Regions from separate parts of the Ruegeria sp. SATB027 genome, predicted to be linked through region 2. Evidence: riboswitches for the same ligand, from Rfam matches in the RefSeq annotation. Region 2 holds a riboswitch; the other holds the start of a gene.
What was found. Region 2 has a riboswitch for cobalamin ahead of AC2FPW_RS16155 (DUF4198 domain-containing protein). Riboswitches for the same ligand answer to the same signal wherever they lie in the genome.

Region 1 (3,908 bases), on a different contig from region 2:
TCGTCTCTCCGGCTCCGTGCGAGATTGCCTGATCCAGCAATGAGGTCGCGTCGCGGGCCGACCCTTCTGCAGCGCGGGTGATCAACGCCAGCGCATCGTCGGCGATCTGCGCGCTCTCGGCCCCGGCGATCTTGCGCAGCAGGCCGATCATGTCTTCGGGCTCGATCCGGCGCAGGTCAAAGCGCTGACACCGCGACAGAACCGTGACCGGCACTTTGCGAATCTCGGTGGTCGCGAAGATGAATTTCACATGTGCGGGCGGTTCCTCGAGCGTCTTGAGCAGCGCGTTGAATGCGCTGGTCGAGAGCATGTGAACCTCGTCGATGATGTAGATCTTGTAGCGCGCGCTGGCGGCGCGATAGCGGACACTGTCGATGATCTCGCGGATATCGTTGACGCCGGTACGGCTGGCCGCATCCATTTCCATCACATCGACATGGCGTCCCTCCATGATTGCGACGCAATGCTCGCACTGACCGCAAGGCTCGGTTGTCGGCCCTCCGGTTCCATCCGGTCCGATGCAGTTCATGCCCTTGGCGATGATCCGCGCCGTGGTGGTTTTTCCCGTTCCGCGAATGCCGGTCATGATAAAGGCCTGCGCAATCCGGTCGGCCTCGAAGGCGTTTTTTAGGGTGCGCACCATAGCATCTTGACCCACCAGGTCGGCAAAGGTTTCCGGGCGGTATTTGCGGGCGAGAACCTGATAGGCGGGGCTGGGCGTGTCTGTCATGTCTTCTCGCTCGGATTCGGTGCTTCGGCACAGCGTAGTGGCGGCGGCAGTCCGCGTCCACTGTGGGGCGCGATGATTTTTTGTTTCAGAAACGGGCTGGTTTCCAACTAAACTGGTCCAGCGGATTTAATGACTCATTTCTTAAAGAGTACCTTGGGGGAGGACGCACTTCATGTCGCAGCTGGTCATTTTTGCTCTGCAGGTCGGAGGCGGAACGCTTGCCCTTACTTCAATGCCCGGGCGTGGCGGGGATTACGTCGGCGATCTGGATATGATTGCTGCTTGGAAACCGGGCCTTGTGATTTCAATGACGACGGATGTTGAAATGCTTCAGGATGGCGCGCAGCACTTTGGCAGCGACATCCAAAGCCGTGCCAGCCGGTGGGTTCACCTGCCGATCGAAGATTTTGGAGCACCGACGCAGGCGGTTCAGAAGGCCTGGCCAGAGGTCAGCGCCACGGCCCGACATGCGCTGTCGGGCGGTGGCCGGGTTCTTGTGCATTGCCGTGGGGGGTGCGGCAGATCCGGGATGATTGTTCTGCGACTGATGGTTGAATGCGGTGAACGCGCCAGCGACGCACTGGACCGCCTGCGGGCCGTGCGCCCCTGCGCTGTCGAAACCGATGCGCAGCTGGCCTGGGCGTCCCGGATCACCCCGGCACAGGTGGAAGTGGGATCAAGCTGACAGCTGCTGGGGTGCGTAGCCGGTTTTCCGGGGCCGGATCGTTGAAACCTCGATCATGGCGCAAGGCGGGTTCGCGACAATGCCCGAGGGCAGCGTGCTGAATGTAGGTCCGAAGATCAAATCGGCATAGGCATCAAGGTCCCGTATTGCCGTATCAGGGTGCGCCCCGCAGAAAACGCGAACGCTGTCGGATCGCGCTCGGATCGTTGCCATGCACCCTTCCGCGCAATGTGACAGCGCGCTGTTGCCTTCAAATTCGAAATCCTCGCTGGTGGCCGAAACCGCCTGCGCCATGGCTTCGGAAATCGAGCGGGCCAGTCGCGCCAAAGCCGGGCAGGTTTTGCCCGTCCGCTGGCACACTGTAGCGCTGTATTCGTGTGACTTTGTCTTCCAGATCATCCTGCGCCCTCCGCGCGTGGTGGGCTGGATATTAGGGCAGGTGGAACAGCGTTTCGCCATCAGGACCTGCCCGGACACCCCGCCCGAGTTTCGGTTTCAGTTCCGATGGCAGGTCTCCTGACTTGCGGGTCATTGCTCTGCCGACCTTCCCAGCCCGTGGGCCAGTGGTATTTCGGCATTGCTTACCGCTTACAGTTGCGGGGGCAGTCGCGGACTTGGTTGATATCTGTGTGACCAGACAAACCGCACCGTGTTCCCTTTTCATCCCGACCTCTTGTGGGGGCCGGAAACCATCACACAACCGCTAGCGCCTGATCGCGTTCCGAGTCAAGCCGATCTTTAGGCCGGACGTTTGGTCATGCTGGATGCGGTTTACCTTCCGGCCTAGTGTCGTCGGCATCGAAGGCAGGCAAACCGATTGTTTCAGCGAAAGCCGGGGATCATGTTGGATACGGAACAGACAGTGTTGATCGAAGATTTCCGCTTTCCGTCCGGGTCTGTGACCTTGTCGGCGCGGCTGTACCGGCCAGTGGGTGAGTCGGACACGGTTATCGTGCTGAACAGTGCCACGGGTGTGCCGCGTGACTATTATCAACACTTCGCGCGATGGCTGGCCACCGACCGGGGGATAGCTTGCCTGACCTATGACTATCGGGACTACGGGCTTTCTTTGGTCGGCCGCCTGAAAGACGCAACCGCGACAATGGCGGATTGGGCGTTGATCGACATGCCAGCGGCACGGGCCGAGATGCGCAGGCGGTTTCCAAAGGCGCAGCAGTGGACCATCGGCCATTCGGTCGGTGCGATGCTGGGGCCGGTGCAGCCGGATATCGACCAGATCGACCGAATGATCGGTGTGTGTTCGGGGCTGGTGACTTTGAAAGATCACCCATGGCCCTATCGGGGGTTGGCAGGGCTGTTCTGGTATGGCCATGCACCGCTGATGGTGCGGGCGCTTGGGTATCTGCCCGGCAAAGCAATCGGGTTTGGGTCGGACCTGCCCGCCTCGGTCTACTGGCAATGGCGCAAATGGTGTACAGCTCCTCTTAGCTACGTTCCCGAGATCGGGCAGAATTTGCCTGATGCGCATTGGGGCAGTTCTGGAACACCTGTGGATCTGTTCACGTTCGAAGATGACCAGATGGCTCCGCCCGAGGCAGTTTGGCGCCTTGCCGACCTGTACGGCCCCGAGTCCAGACGCCACCTTCTGAAGCCTGCTGAATTCGGACTGCCGGAAATAGGCCATATCGGAGCATTTGCCCGTCGCAATGCAGCGGTCTGGCCGCGCCTGATCGCCTGATCAGACGCGACGCAGGTTTTCCTAACACCTTGCAGTTATGGCCGTTTGCGAAGTTTCTTGTCCTGCATGACACCGCGCACCATCTTGCCGAACGCCTTGTCCCGCGCCCGCGATTGGGCAACGGTTTCCGAGTTTCGCTGATCTTCGCGCCGCAGCTTGCGCCAACGGTCCAGCCGGGTCGGGTCAAGTACGCCTTCGCCGATTGCGTTCTGCACGGCACAGCCGGGCTCGGTCTCGTGCTGACAATCCGAAAAGCGGCAGCTTTGGCCAAGCTCCGTGATGTCCGAGAACACGTTGTCGATCCCGTCCTGAGCGTCCAGCAAACGTAATGCGCGCATTCCCGGCGTGTCGATCAGCCAGCCACCGTTACCCATCCTGTGCAACGCGCGCACCGTTGTCGTGTGTCTGCCCCGTGCGTCGTCTTCGCGAATTCCAGACGTGGCGAGGTTTTGATCCGTCATGGCGTTGCTGAGCGTCGTTTTACCTACGCCCGACGACCCGACCAGCGCGCCGGTCTGGCCTTTGGGGCACCACGCCAGAACCTTTTCGACATCTGCCGGGTCCAGCGCATTGACCGCCAGCACCGACAGAAAAGGGTCCAGAGATTGCACTTGTCCCGAGAAACTGCCGGGGTCATCCGACTGGTCAGCTTTCGTCAGGACAACGACCGGATAACATCCGGCCTGATGCGCCAGCGCCAGATAACGTTCCAGCCGGGGAAGGTTGAAGTCCGCATTGCACGAGCTGACGATGAACAAAACATCGACATTGGCGGCAATCAGTTGGGTTGCGGC
Region 2 (3,908 bases):
AGCAGCAGCATACGGCCTGAAAACCCCCGGCATTTCATCGCATCAAGTATGCGTTCGGATCTTTCGATCGCGCGCACCAGCATCATGCCCACGAGATAGCCAAAGCTGCGATAGGTGTGCCAGTTTGTTGCCGGGCGAAATCCGCGTACCTTCATGGCCGCGCGCAGGCGCAGGTATTCTTCCCGCAGAACCTCGATATAGCGGATGGTGAACATCAGAAGGTGAACCAGCTTTTCGGGGCAGCGCAGGCGGTGCAGGGCGTGGCCAAGAGTGACCGGCTCCATCGTGCCGACCAGCACCATAAGGGACAGGATGACGGCGTTGGCCGTCAGAGCAATCTCGACCGCTTTCCAGAAACCCTGCCAGCTTGCGGGAAACCCCCAGAGCGTGAACATCGGGTCGCCGGGCATGGAGAATGGCAACAGCACCAGCATGAAAAGGATGAACCCATCCATCATGGCCATGCGTTTCAACGTTTTCCGCCAGGGCAGACGCGACGCGGCAAGAAGCGAAAGGGACACCGCCAAAGCCGCGCACAGCGCCGTCAGCGAGGACACCGCCACAGTCACCACCGCGAAGACAACCGTCATCACGATCCGCATCCTTGGATCAAGCGGGTTGATCGCGCCGCGCCGCTGCGCGCCCGCTTTGACCAGCGTGTTTTCCTGTTGCCCCAGAACGTGAGCCATCAGGCCGCCAGCTTGCGGCGTGCCGCAAAATAAAAGCCCAAACCGAACAGACCGACGATATATCCGATCCCACCCAGAACAGTTTGCAGGTCATTTTGTTCGCGGTAGGCGGCGATTTCCCGACGCAGCGGGCGCAGCTCATCCCGCACGGCCCTGGCAATGACCTGTTGTTGTTCATCGCTGAGCACCGCCGCTGTCTGGGCAGGTGCGTTTGTCGGCGCGGTGTCGGGTTCCGCTTCAACGCCCATGATCCGGGCGACATCCGCAGCGGGCATGGTGACCTCGGCCACATGCCCGGCACCAAGGTTTGCAAAGAAAGTATGGGCCACCGGCGCGTTTGGCGTGTAGATAAAGAACCCGTCTGCATCTGTTACGATACGGCCCAGCTCGACACCGTCCGGGCCGTTGACGATGACCTCGGCCCCGCTTGCCATGTCGCCGTTGGAAAAGCCGATTTCGCCTTCGATGGCGTCACCGGATTCAAACACTCCGGCGATGACCTTATGCGCCAAGGCAGGTACGGGTGCGCAGCACAGCACCAGAATGATCGCCAGGTACCTCACGCGACCGCTCCTTTGACAAACAGCTCGGGCTTGACCTTGCGCGCCAGCAAAACCGCGAACCCGGTCAGGATCGCCTCGATCGCCATGACAGGAATATGTGCAAAGAAAACAAGCTTGGCCGCTGGCAGGAATGCATCCCCGGACAGGGCCAGTGAAAACGCAACCATGCCGGTTGTGGCGGCGATGGCAAAGGCACCGCCGACCCCGCCCCATATCGCACCTTGCAGAGGTGAGTCATGGGCGATCAAGCGGCCAAAGATCAGCCCGGCCAAAACCGCGGGCAACGCGATGTTCAGGGTGTTGATCCCCAATACCGTCAACCCGCCAAAGCCAAAGAAGACGGCCTGCAGCAAAAGCCCGACGAACAAGGCCGGGAATGCGGCCCAGCCCAACAAAAGCCCGGCCATACCGTTGAGGATCAGATGCACTGACGAAGGGCCAATCGGCACATGAATCAGCGATGCCACGAAAAAGCTGGCAGACAGCACCCCCGCAGTGGGGATGCGATCAAGATCCAGCGACCTGAGGCCCATGGCAATTCCACCCGCAGCAGCGACTGCACCGCCGATCACGACCGGGTTGGACAAGGCTCCGTCAACGATGTGCATCTACGGTTACTCCAAATCCCAGGCGCGGATCCAGATGACCGCGTCCTGGCTTAGTTCTTTGCCGTTGTGTTCGGTCACGGGACCGGCGCCGAGCGCTGCAAAACCCCAATAGCCGGCTTTTGGAACGCCGAACGTGAAATACCCGTTATCATCCGAAATTGCGACCAATGCACCACCCGGCATCGGCGAGACCGTCGGAGCCGAGGCGGCAGCGCTTTCCATGTCCGGTTCTGCGGCCATGTACTCGATCTCGATCTCGGCACCCGCAACCGGTTGGCCTTCGGCCATAACCCGACCTGTAAACGTCGAACCCGCGATGATGTTGGTTGGTTTGGTGAGCGGGATGATCTCAATCGGCAGGCCCACCGGGTTCATCCAGTCGGTCGGCAGTTCGTTGCGGTTCAGGAATGCCTTGGCGATCTGCTGGATATAGATATCCTCGGATTCCTCATAATAGGGCTGGGGAACAGTCACCAACACATAGTCGCCCGACCGTTTGACGGGAACATAACCTTTGAATGCCGCGCCTTCGTTTTCGCCACCGGCGAAACGTACGGGTTCCAGGGTATCCAGCAGGTCGGTTTTCTGACCGTTGTGGATCACGTAGAATTCCTGCGGCTTGCCCAGATCCATGACATGCCCGTTCGAGAACGGATGCCAAAAGATCAGCTTGACCGGAACATTCCCCGGTGCGTCGATCATGGTGTCAGCGGTGTATTCCAGCAGGAAATGCGCATTTGCGATCGCTGGAAGCGCTATCGCCACAGCGGCTGCGGAAAGCAGCTTGGTCATCAATAGTCGTCCTTGTCCCATCGCACCAACCCCGGTACGAGATGCGTTTTGACTGCGGGGATGTCCAAGCTAAGCTGCTTTTTCAAGCATCCTGCTCCGACGCACATCCCGTCGCCGATTAGGAGTGCCCTTGTCAAAGGCACATGTCCGGCAGGTATCCTGACTTGCGGGTCAAAGCGTTGGGCTGGCCTTCCCGGGTTAACACCAGTGGCACTTCAGCCCTGCTCGCCGCTTACAGTTGCGGGTGCAGTTGCGGAATTGGGCCAAAGCCCGCACCGCATTCCCTATTGATTCCTGAGCACGCCCCGGAACCGGACATGCCGAGCGGCTTGCCAGACTTCTTCGGCATCCGTCAACGATCAATTGCGCTGGCTGTCAAAAAGTTTAGCGGGCAATGCCCTTTTTCCGACGGATCTGCTTTGGATAAAGGTCGGGGTTTTTCGGGAATGAACCTACCCTTCGAGCAGGTATCTTTCCGACAATGGCAAACTGGCCGCCCCCAATGAGCGGGCATCCGGGCCTGCCGTCCCCACCTGCACCAAGGGCCGTTCAAGCCCGGTCAGGTTCATGTCAGATAGTTTGACCTCAACCAATTCCACCAGCCGCGCCTTGATGCCTGCGGGCATCCAGCCATCAATCTTGACAGATTCGAAGTCGATCAGGCTGCAAGACGAGACGATGGCATGTGCGATCCCGTGCGCCGCCTGTTTCAACCAGTTCTCAAGGTGGGTTTCCGGTATGTCCCAATGCTGTGTCGTTTCCCAGATTGAGCCGGCTGTTTTGGCATTCCCACCAACTGCGCGCTCCAGCACATAAAGACTGGCGACATCTATCAATGGTTTCACTCCGCCTGCGTCGTCCGGCACAGGCAATGGACCAAGCGCACCGGCGTTTCCCCGCCCTGAAAAGATGGAACCGTTCAGAACCACCCCGCCCCCGATGAAGAAGCCCACATAAAAATACAGGAAATCTCGTGGGCCTTCCGCCGGGCCAAACACCAGCTCGGCACCGCAAGCGGCCGTTGCGTCGTTCTGCAGGAATACCGGCAAGTCATAGCTTGCGGCCAGTGCGCCTTTCAGGTCCGCGTCACGCCACGGATCCATTTTCTCCTGCGGAACCTGCAATGTCTGCGCCCAGTCCCAAAGGTAGAACGGCATCGCAATCCCAAGACCCGCGATCCGGCTGCGCGCCTCGGGCGACAGTGACGCCATCACTTTGTCGAGGCTTTCTTTGGAAAAGCTCAATGTCGCCTCGGG

Region 1: another riboswitch for cobalamin. It lies ahead of AC2FPW_RS15325 (hypothetical protein); the one in region 2 lies ahead of AC2FPW_RS16155 (DUF4198 domain-containing protein).

The regions. Positions count from the first base shown of each region.
Region 1 is NZ_JBXWTH010000048.1:47,695-51,602, reverse strand. Features, by position in the region: gene AC2FPW_RS15335 (DNA polymerase III subunit gamma/tau) at 1-730, opposite strand, end outside; gene AC2FPW_RS15330 (protein-tyrosine phosphatase family protein) at 903-1,415, shown strand; gene AC2FPW_RS15325 (hypothetical protein) at 1,407-1,814, opposite strand; cobalamin riboswitch at 1,905-2,123, opposite strand; gene AC2FPW_RS15320 (alpha/beta hydrolase family protein) at 2,257-3,114, shown strand; gene rsgA (ribosome small subunit-dependent GTPase A) at 3,150-3,908, opposite strand, start outside.
Region 2 is NZ_JBXWTH010000054.1:13,911-17,818, forward strand. Features, by position in the region: gene cbiQ (cobalt ECF transporter T component CbiQ) at 1-689, opposite strand, end outside; gene AC2FPW_RS16145 (NikL family nickel/cobalt ECF transporter subunit) at 689-1,252, opposite strand; gene cbiM (cobalt transporter CbiM) at 1,249-1,860, opposite strand; gene AC2FPW_RS16155 (DUF4198 domain-containing protein) at 1,867-2,652, opposite strand; cobalamin riboswitch at 2,785-2,983, opposite strand; gene AC2FPW_RS16160 (ROK family transcriptional regulator) at 3,105-3,908, opposite strand, start outside.